DNA from 4 places in the Paenarthrobacter sp. R1 genome. Region 1 is predicted to be linked to each of the others. Evidence: riboswitches for the same ligand, from Rfam matches in the RefSeq annotation. Region 1 holds a riboswitch; each other region holds the start of a gene.
The links. Region 1 has a riboswitch for cyclic di-AMP ahead of QN084_RS12650 (M23 family metallopeptidase). Riboswitches for the same ligand answer to the same signal wherever they lie in the genome.

Region 1 (4,354 bases):
CAAACTGGCCGCCCTCGCCAAGGCAAACCGCTACGTTCTGCTCAGCCCCGACGCGAACCAAAACGAACCGGTCACCGCGACGGCCTGGGGTACTCAACTGGGTGTGACGGAAGCATCCGATCCCCGGATCCCGACGTTCATCAGCGCCTACGCCCAATCCCCAAAGGCCCCCGAACCCGGAGCCGCGTGCACCGGCGGAAGCAACGGCTGAAACCACTGAAGGGCAATCCCCATGAACACAAAACCCAACAACAATGACGACCCCGAAGCACGGCACCGCAGGCACCGCCGGCTGGTGCGCATCGGACAGGTAATCATGGCCGCCGGGGCCGTGGTCGGGATCTGGCATTGGATCCTGCACCTGGCGCCAGCCGGTCAGGGCCCGAGCGTGGCCCTGGACCTTTACGCCGGTTACCCCACAGCGGGTCTGCTGTTCCTGGCCGGGGCGCTCCTGGCCGGGCGGACCGAAGCAAAGCGCTGACCATGCCTCCCTGGGACGCCGTCGTGTCATCCTGGACGTTGAATGTGCCGGCAGCGGCCATCACCGCCACAGCAGCCGTCCTTTACGGCCAAGGCATCCGGGCAGCCACGCGCCGGGGGGTGCACTGGCCGTGGTGGCGGGCAGCGACCTTCTATTTCCTGGGCTTGGGCAGCTTCGCCGTGCTCAGCTTCGGGTTCACGGGCGTGTACAGCCACGATCTTCGCTGGGCCTTCACACTGAGAATCACGTCGTATCTGTTCATCGTCCCGTTGCTCATCGCAGCAGGCCAGCCCCTGACACTGGCCAGGGCAGCTTTGGGAAAGCAGGGTCAGGAACGGCTCGCCCGCGTTCTGGGCAGCCGGGTGGCCAGGGCACTGAGCAACACGGTCGTCGCGGCCCTACTGGGCCTTGCCATGTTCACCCTCTTGTTGACCCCACTGTTCTACCCGATGAGGACGGACCCGTGGTGGGATGCAGCACTGACGGTCCTCGTCCCCGCAGCGGGTTTACTGATGGCCGTACCGATCATTGAAGATGGCTCCACGAAGGACGTCACATCCCTGATCGTGGTGGAATTCATCTACGTCTTCATTGAATTGGTCGCCGACGCCGTGCCGGGGGTGCTGATGCGCATCAGTCCTCAGATCCTGGACGGTGCGACATTGCCCCTTACCGGCCACCCATCCTGGCTCCCGGACCCGCTCCGGGACCAACAACTCGCCGGGGACCTGCTGTGGTTCCTCGCTGAGGTCGTGGACCTGCCACTGATCATCCTCATGTTTGTCAGGTTCTCCCGCAGCGACCGTAGGGAGGCCCGCTCCTTTGATGAGCTCAGCGACGACGAGCTGGACGTACTGAACCGGAAGCATCTTCAAGGCCCCCGCGGCCCGGGAACCCACGATGCGTGAGCACCTGCGCAGCAGAGGTCCGTCTCAGATGAAGCTGGCAGGATCCACTGTCTTGTCATCGACCATGACCTCGAAGTGTAGGTGGCAGCCGGTTGAGTTACCCGTCGTTCCCACACCGGCGATCTGGGCGCCCGATGTAACGGCCTGTCCCATGGCAACACCGATGCTGGCCAAGTGGTTGTATGTGGTTTTCAAACCATTGCCGTGGTCGATGACGATTCTGTTTCCGCCTCCGTATTGGCTCCAACCGGCTTCCATGACGGTTCCGGCGCCAGCTGCGAACACGGGTGTGCTGCAGGCCCCCGTCAGGTCAATCCCCGTATGCCATTCCCCGGTCGATCCGGTGAGGGGGTTGACCCTGAGGCCGAACGGTGAGCTGACGTTGATTGAAGCCATGGGTGCCTTCAACGCTGTTGATGTCTCCGCTGGAACGGAAGGGACCTGTACTGCTGCTTTGGTCTTCTGGGGTGCGGCAGCTGCCACAGGCGGCGCCACAATGGCTGGCGGTGCGGCCTTTGATCCCACAGCCGGCCGGTCAAAGGTGAGGGAAGCGCCGGCTTCGGCATTGATCACCGGCTGCGCGGAGACGGCAGCTGGTGCTGCGGGTGAAAGGGCCTGGTCGGTTCCGACGCGCCCGGGATCAGCCTGGGCGGCTGATAGGACACTCATGGCGATCAGGCCGGTGACAGCGGCGGCAGCACCGAACCGATGGCCGCGGTCCTGCAGAGGGGACGGAAGAAACACCGTTTCACGGCGGCGCTTGACGGGTGCTGAACTGGGCGTGGCGCGGCGACGGCCGTGCCGGGGCTGGGAAGGCAAGGTGGGGGTCCTCTCGGCGCCGACGAAGTTAGCTGTCGGATTCGGACGAGTGGACTGTCCGGCCAGCCCCGCTCCCGGATGGGTAGTTGCAGGGCCGGCTTCACCCCAAGGTGCTCATGCACCGTTGTTGGGTCCTCCGCCCCCGTCTGGAACTGGATGCTCATTGGGCCGCCGACGGGGTTTGGCGAGACGGCCAACCCATACCCCGGACGGGTATGGACGAAACCAGCCTAACCAAAACACCAAGAAGTTACAATTTCGTTATCTAAGGATCGCAATGTCTAAGTTCGTAGGACGACTACTTTCAGCCGGCGGTGCCGGTACACAGAAGCCGGGTATCACGCGTCGGCGTTTCATCACCGCGTCGTCTTTGACCGGGCTGGGAGCGCTGGTTCTCACAGGATGTGGAGCCAGGGACACCCTTTCTGAACAGGCCAAGGCGGGCGACAACAAAAACTACATCGCAGGGGACGGGTCTGTCACCGAATATGTGGATGCCGAGCGGAAGGCCCCCGTGGTCCTGAAAGGCAAGCTCTACGACGGCACGGCAATCACCTCCAGTGATTGGCAGGGCAAAATCATCGTGCTGAACTTCTGGTATGCCGCCTGCGCCCCCTGCCGGCTCGAAGCCCCGAGGCTCGAAGCCATCGCGGAACAGTTCAAAGGCCAAGGTGTCCAGTTCTATGGTGTCAACGTCCGCGATGAAGAACCGGCAGCGGCCGCCTTTGAACGGACCTTTGGTGTCACCTACCCCAGCATGCAGGACAAAGACGGGGGCATCCTCCTGGCCATGACCCAATACGTCCCCCCGCAGGCAGTTCCTTCCACTCTCGTGATTGACAAGAAAGGACGAGTCGCGGCACGCATCCTGGGACTGGCGGACCAAAGCATCCTCAAATCCCTTGTCGCCGCGGCGGTGGCCGAGACATAGCGTCTCGCCGAGCACAATCGCATCCCCAACCTAAGAAAACACCACCGGATCGAGCCCGCCCCATGACAAGAAAACAACAGCCGCAGCGGACCCCGCACCTGCCCTCGCATCCGCTTGCAGACACTGCCAGGAAGACAAGGGTCTTCGTCTGGGTCTTGCTGTCCGTCCTCATCGGCCTTGGTCTGGTCTGGTACAGCGTCTTTACGCTCAATAAGCCAGCGACGACGTCGGCCCAACCCACTGCCGTCGCCCAACTGGTTCGGGAAGATAGCCACCGCACCACCTCACCGACCACAGAGAAAGCCCAACTGGTCCAGTTCGTGGACTTTGAATGCGACCCCTGCCGCGCCGCTCAGCCGCTTATCGAGGAACTGAAGAATGAATACGGGGACCGAATCACCTTCGTGCAGCGATACTTCCCGGTTCCCGCGCATCGTAACTCAGCCGCTGCGGCCCTCGCTGCCGAAGCCGCAGCCCAGCAGGGGAAATATCAGCAGATGACTATCAAACTGTTCGAAACCGGGACTCAATGGGGCAACAAACAAGACTCACAAGCCCAGCTGTTCCGTTCGTTCGCCCAGGACCTGGGCCTGGACCTGAGAACCTATGACGACACCGTGACAGCTGACAAGACCAAGGAACGGATCAAGGAAGATATCGCAGACGGTACCTCCTTTGGCGTCACCGACACTCCAGCCTTTTTCCTCAACGGGCAAATGATCCCCTTCAACACAGAGGAACAATTCCGCGGGCTCGTAGCGGCCGCCGCGAACTAGACCCGCCCAGCCAGGCGGGCAGCCGCCACACCATCACCACTATTGGAGCAAATGTGCACAACACATCCCGCAAGAGGTCCGTCGTAGCCCTATGGGGTCTCGTCCTCGCCGCTGCGGCGAGCTTCTCGACTGTGGCCGCGGTCCCGGCCCGCGCCGATCCTCCGCAGGTCACCGCGACGGTACAGCAGACAACTGCCGGACCTGCAGCTCCGAAGGACACGGTTCTTCAGGGTCGGCGGTCACTCAACGACAAAGTCAGCTTGAACTTCGGGCTCACGCCATCGGATGACCGGCGGCAGGAGGTCTTCGGCGAGGAAGCCCCACCCGAAACGGCGGCTACACCCTCTTCTCAGCCAAGCAACTCAACACAGCCGTCCGCGCCGGAGAGCATCGGTCCAAATGATGCCAATGCTCCGCTCGTCGCAGGGATCGTGGCCGT
Region 2 (4,354 bases), 2.4 Mb from region 1:
GCACCGTAACCACAGGCCAGCTCTCCGTTTCCGGAGTGCACTCCTTTACTTCGGCCACCGAAGAAGAGATCCTTTCCTTGGCCGGAGCAGTCGAGGTTGCCAGCGAACACCCCATTGCTCATGCCATCGCACGCGCAGCGACTGAGAAGGCGCCTCTGCTGCCTGTCGCAGGGTTTTACAGTGCACCCGGCGGGGGCGTCCGAGGAACCGTCAACGGCCGGTCGGTCGTTGCCGGCCGGGCGGCCTGGCTGGTGGAGAACGGTATTAACCCGGCGCCGGACCACTACGAAGCTCTGTCCGCCCAGGAGCAGTCCGGAGCGACTGTCATCTGGGTCGGCGTAGACGGGGAGCCAACAGGCCTCATTGCGCTGAAGGACACCCTCAAGCCCGGCTCTGCCGCCGCGATCGCGCAACTCAAGGAGCTGGGACTTAGGCCGATACTGCTGACCGGCGACAACGCCTCGGCTGCCTCGGCAGTGGCAGCGCAAGTGGGCATCCCCGCAGAAGACGTGCTCGCCGGCGTGCTTCCCGAAGGCAAGGTTGAGGCTATCCGCGGGCTGCAGGCCAGCGGGGCCACTGTTGCCATGGCCGGGGACGGGGTGAATGATGCGGCGGCGCTGGCCCAGGCCGACCTTGGCATTGCCATGGGCAGCGGGACGGATGTCGCCATCGCTGCCGCGGATCTTACGGTCATGGGAAGTGACCTGGGCCAGGTCGCGCAGGCCATCAAACTGTCCCGTCGAACCTTGGGGACGATCAAGACCAACCTGTTTTGGGCATTTTTCTACAATGCCGTCGGCATCCCGGTCGCCGCCCTGGGGCTGCTCAACCCGATGATTGCGGGGGCCGCGATGGCAGCCAGTTCAGTTCTGGTGGTCTGCAACTCACTGCGGCTGCGCCGTTTCGGGCGGCGTCACAAGGTGTAGTCCCCGGTGTCAGCAAGGGATGCTGAAGGCCTGTGAGTCACCGCCCCAAGGCAGTGACTCACAGGCCCCTCAGCGCTTTACTTGCCGGCCCGGACGAAGGTGACGGCGCCCTTGGAGGTCATCCAGGTCAGCGGGTGGACGGCGGTTTCGTTCTTGCCGTTCAGGCCGGAGCTGAGGACCTGGCCGTTGCCAACATAAATTCCCACGTGCCCGGGTTGCATCACCATGTCGCCGGGCTGGGGATCGGCAACAACGGTGCCGTAGTTCATGAACTGCATCGGGCCGAGGTCTCCGACCGGGATCCCTGCAGCGTTGAGTGCGTTTTCCACCAGCCGTGTGCAGTCCTGGATCATGCCGATCTGGGCATAGGCGGAGGAAACCATGATGGCGTTGACGCCGCCGGCGGCCGGCGCCCCAACAGGAGCCGCTGCAGGCGTGACGGTGATCTGCGCCTTAGCCTTAGCAGGTGCAGCCGGCGCGGTGACGGCAGGGGCTGCAGGCGCCTCAGCGACGACTGGCTTGGCTACTGCTACGACGGGCGCAGGCGTGGTCTCCACGGCAGGACGCTCGAAGGAGATTTGGACTGTGGCGTCCGCGCTGAGGGGAGTCTGTACCTGGCTGGTGAGTTCCAGGTTCGAGGTCGGCTCCGCATCGCGCTGAGTCGGGGCCGCGGCTGCCTGCTCGGCGATACCGCTGGTCAGGACAAGGCCGGACGCTGCCGCGATGACAGCGGCCTGGCGGCCCACACCGCCGGCGTTTGCAGCGACGGATTTGGACAGTACCGCGAGGGCGCTGGTCTGGACAGGGACCGCACGGCGGCGGCCGTGAGCTTTGCGAATGGGCATGAAAGGGCCTCTCCCACTGCCTGCGAGGTTAGCTGTCGGATTCGGATGGGAGACACCCGGCCGGGCCGGTACGCAAAACGCACCAGACACGGCTTCACCCCAAGACCCGCTTTAAGCAGGCCGTTGTTGGGTTCCCCGTCTCTGCCGGACGAAAGTTGCGAACGGATCCCGGGCAGCGGCAGAGTTAGGCAATCGACTCGGGAGTGCCGCATTCGGCGAAACCGGCACGGCTTAGACCGTAGTTCACACAAGCAGCATTTGTCACATTTGAATAACGGCGAGTCCGACGTCACACGTGTCCCATTTGTTGGAGATACCCCCCAGGGGTAAGCTATGGGTGTTGTCCGTGAAGTGGTATGTCCCGGCAGTGCACCGCACCGCCTCTCACAGCCGTTCAACCCCAGCGCCCATTACTCCTTCGTCAAGGAATGGAAACTGACATGTGTGGAACCGAAAACCGTACCCAGCTGCCGCTGGCCTCCTCCGCATCGGGGTGCAGCTGCTGCTCGACCGAAGCCTCCTCTGAGCCCACCACAGCCGCAGGCACCGGCGCCGTTGAATTCGCTTTGGATGGTCTGACCTGCGGGCATTGCGTGCAGACTGTTGAGAAGGCCGTCGCTGCCCTTGATGGTGTGGAATCGGCCTCCGTTGATCTCGTCCCCGGCGGCCGCTCCCGCCTGCTGGTGGGAGGCAGGGCCGATGAGGCAGCCGTGCGGGAGGCTGTCACCTCCGCTGGCTACACCCTTGCCAGCACCTAACATCCGCACTTCCACACTTCCACTGCGGACCTCCTCCCGGGGGCGTTGTGCACCCCGGGAGGAGGGCAATGGACGGGCCACCGGTCCCGCTGGCACACGGGCGGCCGGAATCCGCTCCTGAACAGGCGTCGCGGATCGCCCCGTTCATCACTAGCCGGTGGAAACAGTGAAACCAAATCCCATCCAGACGCGTTGAAAAGGCGGTAACCGGAAGGGACAACACCCCCTTGCCGGTACCCTTATGACATCGAACCTGCACGGAAAGGAGGAAGTTGTGACTACGACACCCTATGGTCGCTTCACCGCCTTCCTCCTGCGGGCAGGATTCCTGACCGCGGCCCTGGCCATCATTGCCGGCATTTTCGGCATGCACGTCATGACCGGTGCCCACCACATGGCACCAGGCCCTGGCATGACAGCGGCAGGCCCCTCCACGCTGCAGCTGCAGGCCATGCCGGCCGGCCACTCGCATGTAACGGGGACGACCACCGGCGCGGCCGCCATTGAGACTGCGGTCACCGGTGGCTCTTCTTCTACCTGCGCCCCGGCAGGTTCGTGCCCGGAAATGTCGGCCGGCGACGGTGCCTGCGTCCTGGCCCCGGGAAACACCACCCTCTCAGCCCCGATGCCGGGAACAGCCCCCTATGAGCTGCCTGCTATTGGTGCCGCCGCTGCTCTCAGCAGCACCTACTCCTACTCACCGGGCAGCCCCTCCCCCGGTGACCTCTGTATCAGCCGGACGTAAACCACTCCTCTGCGCCGAGCTCTCCACCGGCGCACCGTCCAGCCAATGACCTGCATGAAACAGCCGAGCCCGGCGCGGGTTTGCCGCTGCATGCCATCACCAAGGGCGCCCAGACGCCGCTGATACTTTTGAGGACCTGATTTTCATGAAAAAGACCCTGACAATTTCTGCTGCCGCCCTCGCCGCAGCCCTCGCTCTTGCCGGTTGCTCGGCCGGGTCGGGCTCCGGCAGTTCCGGGACCGGCAGCATGTCCGGCATGAACCACGGCAGCTCCGGGATGTCATCGGACTCCGCCCCGGCAACTTCAGCAGCAGCTATGGCTGAGTTCAATGACGCGGACACGATGTTCGCACAGATGATGATGCCGCACCATGTCCAGGCAGTAACGATGAGCGACATCATGCTCAAAAAAGCGGGCCTTCCCCCCGCTGTGACGGACCTGGCCACCAAGATCAAGGCAGCCCAAGGCCCGGAGATCGAAAAGATGACCAGCTGGCTTCAAAGCTGGGGCCAGCCCACGATGATGCCCACCGAGATGTCTTCTGCGCACAGCATGGAGGGGATGATGGGCGAGGATGACATGGCCAAACTCGAGGCCGCCCAGAGCGCCGAAGCCGCCAAACTGTTCCTGACCCAGATGATCGCCCACCACGAAGGCGCGGTCATGATGGCCAAGACTGAAACCACCAACGGCAAGAACGCGGACGCGGTCCAGCTCAGCGAGGACATCGTCAGCTCCCAGGACGCCGAGATCCAGGAAATGAAAGACCTGCTGGCCACCCTGTAGCCAGCATAAGTCCGGTGCCGGCCCCTTCCCCACCCCCCCGGGGGGCCGGCACCTCCCCTTCATTCTTCCCGGTTCATCCGGCCCACCCCTGGAGTTTCCCGTGCCCCTGCATTCTTCACCCCGTCACCGGCCTGTTGCTGCCCTCGCAGCGGCCAGCGCCCTGCTGTTTACGCTGTCCGCATGCACCCCGGGCGCAACCGCCGCTCCGGGCGCCACACCCGCTCCCGCCGCCTCAGGCCTGCCCAGCTCCCACGTCCACGGTTTAAGCGTGAACTCCGAAACCGGACAGATAC
Region 3 (4,354 bases), 820 kb from region 1:
TCCGGCGCCGAACCTTCCGTCCTTGGGCAGCAGGTCGGCGGGAATGGTGATGCTGGTGTCGCTCACGCGTGGCTCCAATGTGTATCGGTCAAAGACGGGGAGGTGGCAGGTGGCATCAACTGCCCCTTCGACACCCCCAATTCTGCCTGAACAGGCGCGGGTGCGCGTACCCGGTGGTGTCATAGTCCGCCACGTGGAACGTGGTCGCGCGCGTTCCCGTCGTCAAGGGGGTGGAGGCAAGGTACCCGGAACCTTTGTGACCCTTCGAAAATTATCAAGAGTAATTCCAAATAAGCTAGGCTGGGGTACGCGTTCACAGGGTGGCGCAGGGGGACGTGCAGCCTCTACGGACGCGGTACGGTGGACATTACGCAAGAACTGCGTTCGAGGAGAGCTGAGCTGGATGACGGATCTGATCGATACCACTGAGATGTATCTTCGGACCATTTTGGAACTTGAAGAAGAAAACATCGTGGCTCTCCGCGCCCGCATCGCTGAGCGGTTGCGCCACTCCGGTCCTACAGTCTCCCAAACGATCGGACGCATGGAGCGCGACGGCCTGGTGGTGGTGTCCAATGACCGGCACCTGGAGCTCACGGAAGTTGGCCGCAAGCGCGCCACCGAAGTGATGCGCAAGCACCGCTTGGCTGAACGCCTCCTTGCCGACGTCATTGGCCTCGACTGGGCGTACGTCCATGACGAAGCGTGCCGCTGGGAGCACGTGATGAGCGAACGCGTGGAACGCAGGCTGTATGAACTGCTGGAGCATCCCACGCAATCCCCGTACGGGAACCCGATTCCCGGCCTGGAGGCCCTGGGCGGCCTCGCTGTCCAAGCTCCCTTCCGCCCGGACGTCAACCTCCTGCAGGCAATGGATGGTTACGCTGCCGACTCCCGCGTTGTGGTGAGCCGGCTCGCCGAGCCCATTCAGGTTGAGCCCGAACTCCTGACCCAGCTGGACGAGGGCGGCATCCGCCCGGGTGCAGCCGTTTCCCTGGAGCGCGTGGGGGACTACATCTCCGTCCGGGTGCCGGGGATTGAAGGGGCCCTCGAGCTGCCGCCGGAAGTAGCTGCCCACGTATTCGTGGCAGTCGGCTAGCAAGCGAAAGGCCGGCAGGGTGCAGGCGTTCACTCCATGTGGGCGCCTTTGCCTTGCCATGGGCGTGGTTGATCTCACGTCACGCCGCCGCGCGGCGGTGTGACCTGCGGTTTCCGCGGATAGGTGATAAGGGGAGCAGGCAAAAAACGACCGCCCTGTAGATAACGAATTTATTACCGCGGGCCTTAATCCCCTATAGTTATCTACTAGCGCCGATATCAAAGCGTTACCTGATCTGGAGCCGAGCTCTGCCAGCAGATCAGGGGTGTTAAACATCTACTGGCAGAGGCGGGGGAACCACAATCGGCTGCCTAGAGAAGCAGCCTTGGGGTGAAGTCCGCAGCAGCAGTGCCTTACTTACGCAATTCCCTCCTGGGATACCTGTGTGCCGTGAGCGCTGCGTGCGGGCCGGGTCTTTGCACTCTCTGATCCGAATCCGACAGCTAACTTCGCAGGCTTTTGAGAGAGGAACAGAGTTTGACTTCGCAGAACGTCAGGGGCCGTCGACGCGCTACCGGCCCCGCTACTGAGCTGCGGCCAGCCCGCGTAGTATCGGAGATCCGGCCCCGTGACACCCAGCGTCAGGTGCGCCGCCGTAAGAGCCCGATGCGCCAGGTGGCCGATTTCGCAGCAGCCAGTGGTGTAGGGCAGAAGGCCGGCGTAGCACTCGCTGCTACCGGTCTTGCGCTCACTGTCGGCCTGCCTGCAACGAGTCCCGTCATGGCCACGTCCGAGTCCGGGCAGACTGAGGCCGCACTGGCCGTGGGCGGCGGGAGCCAGCCAGAGGTCTCCGCGGAAGCGTCCGCCAAGATCGACTTCAGCCGCGCCGCGGTGGCAACCAAGGCGGATCCCGACGGCAAGCTCAAGCAGTTGCTGAGCGCCCAGTCCGTGGGAAGCATCCAGGCCAGCTCCTCCAAGGGCACCATGGCCAGCCCCTTGGACACCCTCAGCACTGCATCACCGTTCGGCTACCGCATCAGTCCGCTGACAGGCGGCAGCGGCGATTTCCACCGCGGCCAGGACTTCGTGGCCCAGTGCGGCACGGCAGTCCACGCTGCTGCGGCGGGCAAGGTCACCTTTGCGGGTTGGCACGAATACGGTGGAGGCAACCGCGTGGTGGTGGACCATGGCAACGGCCTGGAAACCACCTACAACCACTTGTCGTCATTCAACGTCAAGGTCGGCGACACCGTGAATCGCGGAGACACCGTTGCCTTGAGCGGCACCACGGGCGCTTCCACCGGCTGCCACCTCCACTTCGAAGTCCAGGTCAACGGCGAAGTCGTCGACCCCATGGGCTGGCTATAACCCGAGTTGATGGTCGTCTCTCGCATTCTTGACACGCCCCGTGATCTGAATGTGACATTTGCGTTCAACTGTTGTACCGTACAAAGCGCATCGGCTTTTTAGGGGGCCGATGCACTTGGGTGGATTGCCTAGCTCTGCCACCACTCAAGGTCCGTTCGCATAATTCGTCTGGCAGGGGCGGGGGAACCAATTTTGGTCTTCGAAAGAGGGCCTTGGGGTTAAGTCACAAACGCTTCCAACGGCGTGTGGCCGGATGACTCCCATCCGAATCCGACAGCTCACCTCGCAGGCATTGGGAGAGGCTACCTTCGTGTCATCACGCACTACTTCTGCGCGCCACCGCGCCCAGGCGGTTACCCCGTTGAACACTCTTTCCAAGGCTGTTTCAGCGAATGCCGGAACCGTCGGCCGCCAGGCCGCAGTCCTTGCAGCAGCATCGGGCTTGGTCCTCAGCGTCGGCCTTCCTGCCCAGGCAGCGGATACTGACGTTTCCAAGGCTGAGTCCAGCGCACAGCAGCTGGTGACCACCGCCGTCGTCACGGCGGAACCAACCGCCACTGTTTCCTTTGAGAGCCCCGTTGTGGTTACCAAGGAAGCCCCCAAGATCCAGCGCGCTTCCCAGACCACGCAGCGCTCCCAGGCGAACGGCAACCAGAATGCCGGCCAGGGCGAGGGCGCAGTCACCGCCAAGTCCGCCGGCTCCAAGGATTCCGCAGCCAGCGCCGCGGCTTCGGGCCTCGCAGCAATCGCGTACACCGGCATCGGCCACCCGTACGTCTGGGGCGGCACCACCCCCAACGGTTGGGACTGCTCCGGCTTCACCCAGTGGGTTTACGCGCAGGCCGGCATCAGCATCCCCCGCGTCAATGCATGGACCGCCATGAAGCCCACCAGCACTCCCGCTCCCGGCGACCTCGTCATGCAGAACGGCGGTGCCCACGTTGGCATTTACGTCGGCAACGGCATGATGGTCAGCGCCCTGAACCCCAGCCAGGGCACGCTGCTTCACTCGGTAGCTTCTACCGGAACCTCCTCCTTCTTCACCCTGCGCTAAAAACCGTCCAGGTAAGCCAGCGCGCCCCCCGGGTGCTGGCCTGCCCATGACCCGCGTGCTTCCCAGCAGCACGCGGAAACGAAAAGAGATCATCATGACCAGTGCAAACAAGGTTGCGCGGCACCGGGCCGAGGCTCCCAAGACCAGCTCACTTGCCGTGATTGCAAAGGCAGTTTCGGTGAACGCCGGTGGCGTCGGCCGCCAGGCAGCCGTCATCGCCGCGGCTTCGGGCTTGGTCCTGACCAGTGGCGTTGCTGCCAATGCGGCGGATACCAATGTGGATCGCGAGTCCACCTCAACCACCTCCCTGGACATCCAGTCCGTCGTGCAGTCCACCATCGCCGCTGACTCCACCGTTGCCATCTCCTACGAGAGCCCGGTTGTCACCACGGTCGAGGCGCCCGCGCCCGTCGTGGAGAAAGCCCCGGCCAAGGCTGAAGCGAAGAGCTCCGCACAGGAAGCCACTGCCTCAGCTTCCAACGCTGCTGGCGGCGCAACCGTGGCAGTCAGCAACGCTGCACCGGCAGCAAAGGCTCCGGCTGCTTCCAGTGGCCTCGGTGCGGCCATTGCCGCTGCAGCCTACGCCCAGCTCGGCGTGACCCAGGACTGCACCATGTTGGTCACCAACTCCCTCGCAGCCGTGGGTATCAACTTCCATGACTGGCCTGCGGGTTACCTTTCCCTTGGACGTACGGTCAGCGCAGCGGAAGCCCAGCCGGGCGACCTCGCTTACTACGCCAACGGTGGTCTGGCCGGACAGGCACACATCGCCGTCTACGTCGGCAACGGCATGGCAGTGCATGGCGGATGGAACGGATCCACCACTGCTCTGTTCAGCGTCAACGTCGGCTCCGGTCCGGTCTTCATCCGGGTCAACGGCTGATCGAACTTTG
Region 4 (4,354 bases), 750 kb from region 1:
TTGGTGGTCTGGGCGCTGGGGCGGTTCGTCTTCGGGCTCGAAGGGCAGCACCTCCTGGCGTTGGTCATCATGGGTGCGCTTCCCACGGCACAGAATGTGTTCCTTTTCGCTTCCCCGTACGGCCGCGGCACTGTTGTTGCGCGCGACGTCATCCTCCTGACCACACTGCTCTGCGTGGGGGCCTTGCTGGTGGTCGCCTGGCTCTTGGGGTAGCGAATCACGTGACCCGGGGGCGGAAGAGCCGGGTGGCAGAACAGTCAGGTGGCAGAACAGTCAGGTGGCAGAACAGAAGGCAGGAACCCTTGCCGGGTCCCTGCCTTCTTGGCTTTTTTGCGGCGCCCGTCAGAAACGGCGCAACCGCTGGTGGCTCCAGCGGCCCATCCGATGGCGGAAAGTGGCCGTCCGGCTGCTGCAGCAGTACCGGCCGTGCCAGCCGATGTGGGTAGTGGTGCGGGGCATGCGGGTGCTCACTTGAGGACCCCCTTGGCTGCGTCGAGCAGGCCGTCCACGTCCAAGCTCAGAGCCTCCGTCGGTGCGCTGGACTTAGGGGCGGAGCCCGGCTTCGGGGAGTCGCTGGGCCGCGGCTTGGAAGTCTGCGTCGTCGTCGGCGTGGGCGTTGGGGTGGTGGTTGGCGTCGTCGTCGTTGAAGGCGTCGTGCTGGGCGAAGGCGCCGTGATGTTGTCCGACGGCGGTGCCGGCTGACTCGGAACGGGCGACGTCACGCCCGGTACCGGAACCACGGCCGAAGGGGCGTTGGACGGAACCCACTTGGGCTCGGCCAACGAAACCTGCGGCGTCGGAGTGGACGACGGCGGTGCTGCCGCTGCCGGAGAGGCTGCTTCGACTGCGGACTGCCCGGTATCCGTCGTAGCGGCCGACGTCGAGGACGCGGTGGAGTAGGACGGCGTCGGGCCAGGAGTGGCCGAGCCCGTTGCCCGGCCTTCGCCGGAATTGTTAGCGCCGCTGGCCTGGTTTTGGGTGTCCTGGCCGAAGATCGGCAGGTCCATGGCTTGGCTTACCGTTCCCACCGTGAGGACCAGGCCCAGTGCTCCGGCGACCACCGCCATGCGCTGGCTCATGGTCTTCACGGACGCTGCCTTGGTCAGGACGGCGTGGGGTTCCTTGGTGAAGGATGAGGAAGCAAAGGAACCAAAGGCCGACTTCGCAGCATTGCGTCCTGCAGCGGCTCGTCCTGCCGCAGGGCGTGCGCCGTCGTGCTGGCCCCGGGCGGTCTTGCGACTGGCCAGTCCGGCGGCGGCTGTAGCGTCAGCGGCGATCCGGGCCGGCGTCTTGGGCTGGGCGGTCCCGGCCTCGGCGGCAACGTGCGCCGAAACCACCGGAATAGCGGCAGTCGCGGGCTCGGCCTCAGTGGCAGGCTCCGCCGGCGTGGCCTTCACCACGGGGATGGCGGCCGTGGGCGGTCCGGGCGTAGTGGACTCCGAGCGCGGAGGAGCGGCAACTACCGGGATGGCTTCGGTGCGCGGCTCTTCGGTGGGGGATTCGGAGCCGGACTCTGCACTCGGTGCAGCTTCCGGAGCCACGACTGCCTGGGCCGCGCGCTCGCGTTCCATCGCCCGGCGCTGTGCTCGTGTCATGGGCGCTGCGGCGGGGTCGGTTGCGGTGGCGGGTGCCGCCCTCGTGCTTTCCATTTCGGTGGCCGGACCGCTGGGCTGGGCCCGACGGCGTCCGGTTGGCTTGGTGGGCTGGCCGTCCCCTTGGGCACGGCGCGGCTGATCCATGGTTGGGGACATGGTGTTTGCCTCTCAACGCCTGCGAGGTTAGCTGTCGGGTTCGGACGAGGCCGTCCGGCCGCACGTGGCGGCTTCACCCCAAGGGCCTGCGGGGAACAGGCCCGGGAACTCTGGGTCCCCCGTCTCTGCCGCGGGTCTGGCGGGATTCCGGGATGCGGCAGAGCTCGGCGTCAGCCCGGAAGCGGCCCAGCGGAGATACGGGTCGCCCTACGAAGTTACAGCAGCAGGGAAGTAAAGTCACATTAATGTAACGGACGGTACATGAGGGCCGGCAGCGCCCGCGCTGACGGACGGACGCGCCACGCACCGTCCACATATCCCTGGTGAGCACTAGCTTTCGGCGTCTACCGGCCGGTAGACATGAGCTATGGACCTACCCGTGATGCCACCCGTTTCGCCCATGCTCGCCAAATCCGTGCCCAACATTCCCGAGGTTGGGCACTACGAACCCAAATGGGACGGGTTCCGGACCATCGTCTTCAGGGACGGGGATGACGTCATCCTGGGCAGCCGGAACGAGAAACCCATGACCCGGTACTTCCCTGAGCTGGTGGAGGCGTTGAAGAAGAACCTGCCGGAGAAATGCGTGGTGGATGGCGAGATCATCCTTATTTCCGGCAACCGGCTCGACTTCGAAGGACTTCAGCAGCGCATCCACCCCGCCGACAGCCGCGTCCGGATGCTTGCAGAGAAGACGCCGTCCTCCTTCGTCGGGTTCGACCTCCTGGCCCTCGGCGACGAAGACCTCACTGCCCGGCCGTTCTCCGAGCGCCGTGCTGCGCTGGAAAAGGCGCTCGCCGATGCCGAGCCGCCCGTGTACGTGACGCCTGCGGTCACCGACCTCGAGAGGGCACAGGAATGGTTCGTGCAGCTTGAGGGAGCAGGGCTCGACGGCGTGCTGTCCAAACCGCTTGATGGCACCTACCAGCCGAACAAGCGGGTGATGTTCAAGACCAAGCATGAACGGACGGCGGACTGCGTGGTGGCCGGTTTCCGTTGGCACAAGACGGCGGACGTCGTGGGGTCGATGCTGCTGGGGCTCTATGACGATTCCGGCAAACTCCACCACGTTGGAGTGGTGGCCGCCTTCCCCATGGCGAAGCGGAAGGCGATGGTGGCCGAGTTGGAGCCGTACCAAGTGGAGATCGCGGACCATCCCTGGGGAGAGTGGGCCAGCCAGGAAACCGGAGCAGCGGTTGGTTCGAGGATGCCGGGGGCCCAAAGCCGCTGGAGTGCCGGCAGGGACTTTTCTTTTGTTCCTCTGCGGCCCGAGCTGGTGATCGAAGTGGCGTACGACTACATGGAAGGAGACCGGTTCCGGCACACCACGCAATTCCGCAGGTGGCGGCCGGACCGGACTCCTGAAAGCTGCACGTACTCACAGCTGGAGGAGCCGGCCGACTATAACCTCGGCGAGATCCTCAAGCTGAAGTAGGGGAGTTCTATTCCTCGTGCCCTTGGTCCATGCTCATGCTGTCTTCCGCTGGAGGCGTTTCTCCCGGGGGTACTCCGCCGCCGGGTTCAAGCCCTGTGACGTTGCCGTTGTCCGGATCCGGGTTCGCTGATGCGGCGGGATCGCGGTCTTCGTCCTGCCGCATGTCCGGGTCCTCGTGGATGCTGTCGGGCTCGGCCGCGCCGGACACTCCGAAGGTCTGCGGATCGTCTTCCGGGTCATAGCTTGTCATGGTCAAACCCCTTTCTAAGCAAACTTACTATTTGGCTTGCCCTGCCAGCCTAACCGTGTCCCGTCCAACGCAACAAGGGGCGTGCCGCCGTCGTGAGGCTATGCCTGCCTACGGTCCTACGTTGCGGCGACGAAGCTCCGGATGGCGTCCGCAACGGCCTTCGGCCTCATGTGCTGGGCCACGTGTCCCACTCCCGGAATCTCCACCAGCCTGCCTTGGGGAACAGCTCGGGAGAGCCGCAGCGACCATTCGGGTCCTGCCACGTGGTCGCGGCTGCCGCGCAGGATCAGCACGGGGCTCCCAACAAGGCCCAGTCGTTTCTCGGTGGGGTACTCCATCATCACGGGCAGCTCGGTGAGGTACCAGCGGGGGCCGCACAGGAAGTAGTCGGAGACGACGATCCAGTTGGATGACGGACTTTCGCGTAGGAGCCCATCCAGGAAGAGGGCCAGCGATTGCCGCCGTACGTTCTTGTGCTTCGAATCCACCACGGGACCCATCAGAACCACGTGCGAGGCCTGCTCCGGTGCATGAAGCGCAGCCTCGATGGCGAACTGGACGCCCATGGAGTGGCCCACCAGCACGTAGGAGGTAATGCCTTTCGCTTTCAGCGTCTCCGCAATGAAGGCCCCGTATTCCTCGGCCGTGACTTGGTGGTCCGGTGTGGGCGTGCCCGCAAAACCCGGCAGGTCGAACGAGTACGTCGGTGAACCTGCGGCAAGAACGGCGTGGAGACGCGCAAGGTAACGGTGTGAGACGCCGATGCCGTGAATCAGGATGTACACGGGGCTGTCCGGGGAGCCGGGCGATGGCTGCGAGCCGGGTGGCGGGGTTCCGTTCGTCCAAAGGATGCGACCCTTAAGCCCGCCGGCTTCGACGTTTTCCGAGCGCAGGGGCGTGCGGCGTGTCAATCGTCCT

Region 2: it holds a riboswitch for cyclic di-AMP, as region 1 does, so the genes downstream of both, QN084_RS01095 (NlpC/P60 family protein) here and QN084_RS12650 (M23 family metallopeptidase) in region 1, are expected to answer to the same signal.
Region 3: it holds a riboswitch for cyclic di-AMP, as region 1 does, so the genes downstream of both, QN084_RS16650 (C40 family peptidase) here and QN084_RS12650 (M23 family metallopeptidase) in region 1, are expected to answer to the same signal.
Region 4: it holds a riboswitch for cyclic di-AMP, as region 1 does, so the genes downstream of both, QN084_RS08970 (hypothetical protein) here and QN084_RS12650 (M23 family metallopeptidase) in region 1, are expected to answer to the same signal.

The regions. Positions count from the first base shown of each region.
Region 1 covers NZ_CP127115.1:2,601,595-2,605,948, forward strand. The annotation lists gene QN084_RS12635 (thioredoxin-like domain-containing protein) at 1-211, shown strand, start outside; gene QN084_RS12640 (hypothetical protein) at 233-481, shown strand; gene QN084_RS12645 (cytochrome c oxidase assembly protein) at 484-1,389, shown strand; gene QN084_RS12650 (M23 family metallopeptidase) at 1,414-2,208, opposite strand; cyclic di-AMP (ydaO/yuaA leader) riboswitch at 2,214-2,374, opposite strand; gene QN084_RS12655 (TlpA family protein disulfide reductase) at 2,486-3,139, shown strand; gene QN084_RS12660 (DsbA family protein) at 3,202-3,915, shown strand; gene QN084_RS12665 (hypothetical protein) at 3,969-4,354, shown strand, end outside.
Region 2 covers NZ_CP127115.1:227,747-232,100, forward strand. The annotation lists gene QN084_RS01090 (heavy metal translocating P-type ATPase) at 1-926, shown strand, start outside; gene QN084_RS01095 (NlpC/P60 family protein) at 1,004-1,771, opposite strand; cyclic di-AMP (ydaO/yuaA leader) riboswitch at 1,775-1,972, opposite strand; gene QN084_RS01100 (heavy-metal-associated domain-containing protein) at 2,212-2,529, shown strand; gene QN084_RS01105 (hypothetical protein) at 2,804-3,274, shown strand; gene QN084_RS01110 (DUF305 domain-containing protein) at 3,420-4,061, shown strand; gene QN084_RS01115 (F510_1955 family glycosylhydrolase) at 4,162-4,354, shown strand, end outside.
Region 3 covers NZ_CP127115.1:3,425,483-3,429,836, forward strand. The annotation lists gene serC (phosphoserine transaminase) at 1-66, opposite strand, end outside; gene QN084_RS16640 (iron-dependent transcriptional repressor DtxR) at 404-1,099, shown strand; cyclic di-AMP (ydaO/yuaA leader) riboswitch at 1,356-1,572, shown strand; gene QN084_RS16645 (M23 family metallopeptidase) at 1,577-2,407, shown strand; cyclic di-AMP (ydaO/yuaA leader) riboswitch at 2,554-2,713, shown strand; gene QN084_RS16650 (C40 family peptidase) at 2,718-3,461, shown strand; gene QN084_RS16655 (NlpC/P60 family protein) at 3,556-4,344, shown strand.
Region 4 covers NZ_CP127115.1:1,852,401-1,856,754, reverse strand. The annotation lists gene QN084_RS08975 (AEC family transporter) at 1-213, shown strand, start outside; gene QN084_RS08970 (hypothetical protein) at 468-1,751, opposite strand; cyclic di-AMP (ydaO/yuaA leader) riboswitch at 1,754-1,903, opposite strand; gene QN084_RS08965 (ATP-dependent DNA ligase) at 2,119-3,186, shown strand; gene QN084_RS08960 (DUF6480 family protein) at 3,194-3,436, opposite strand; gene QN084_RS08955 (alpha/beta fold hydrolase) at 3,553-4,347, opposite strand.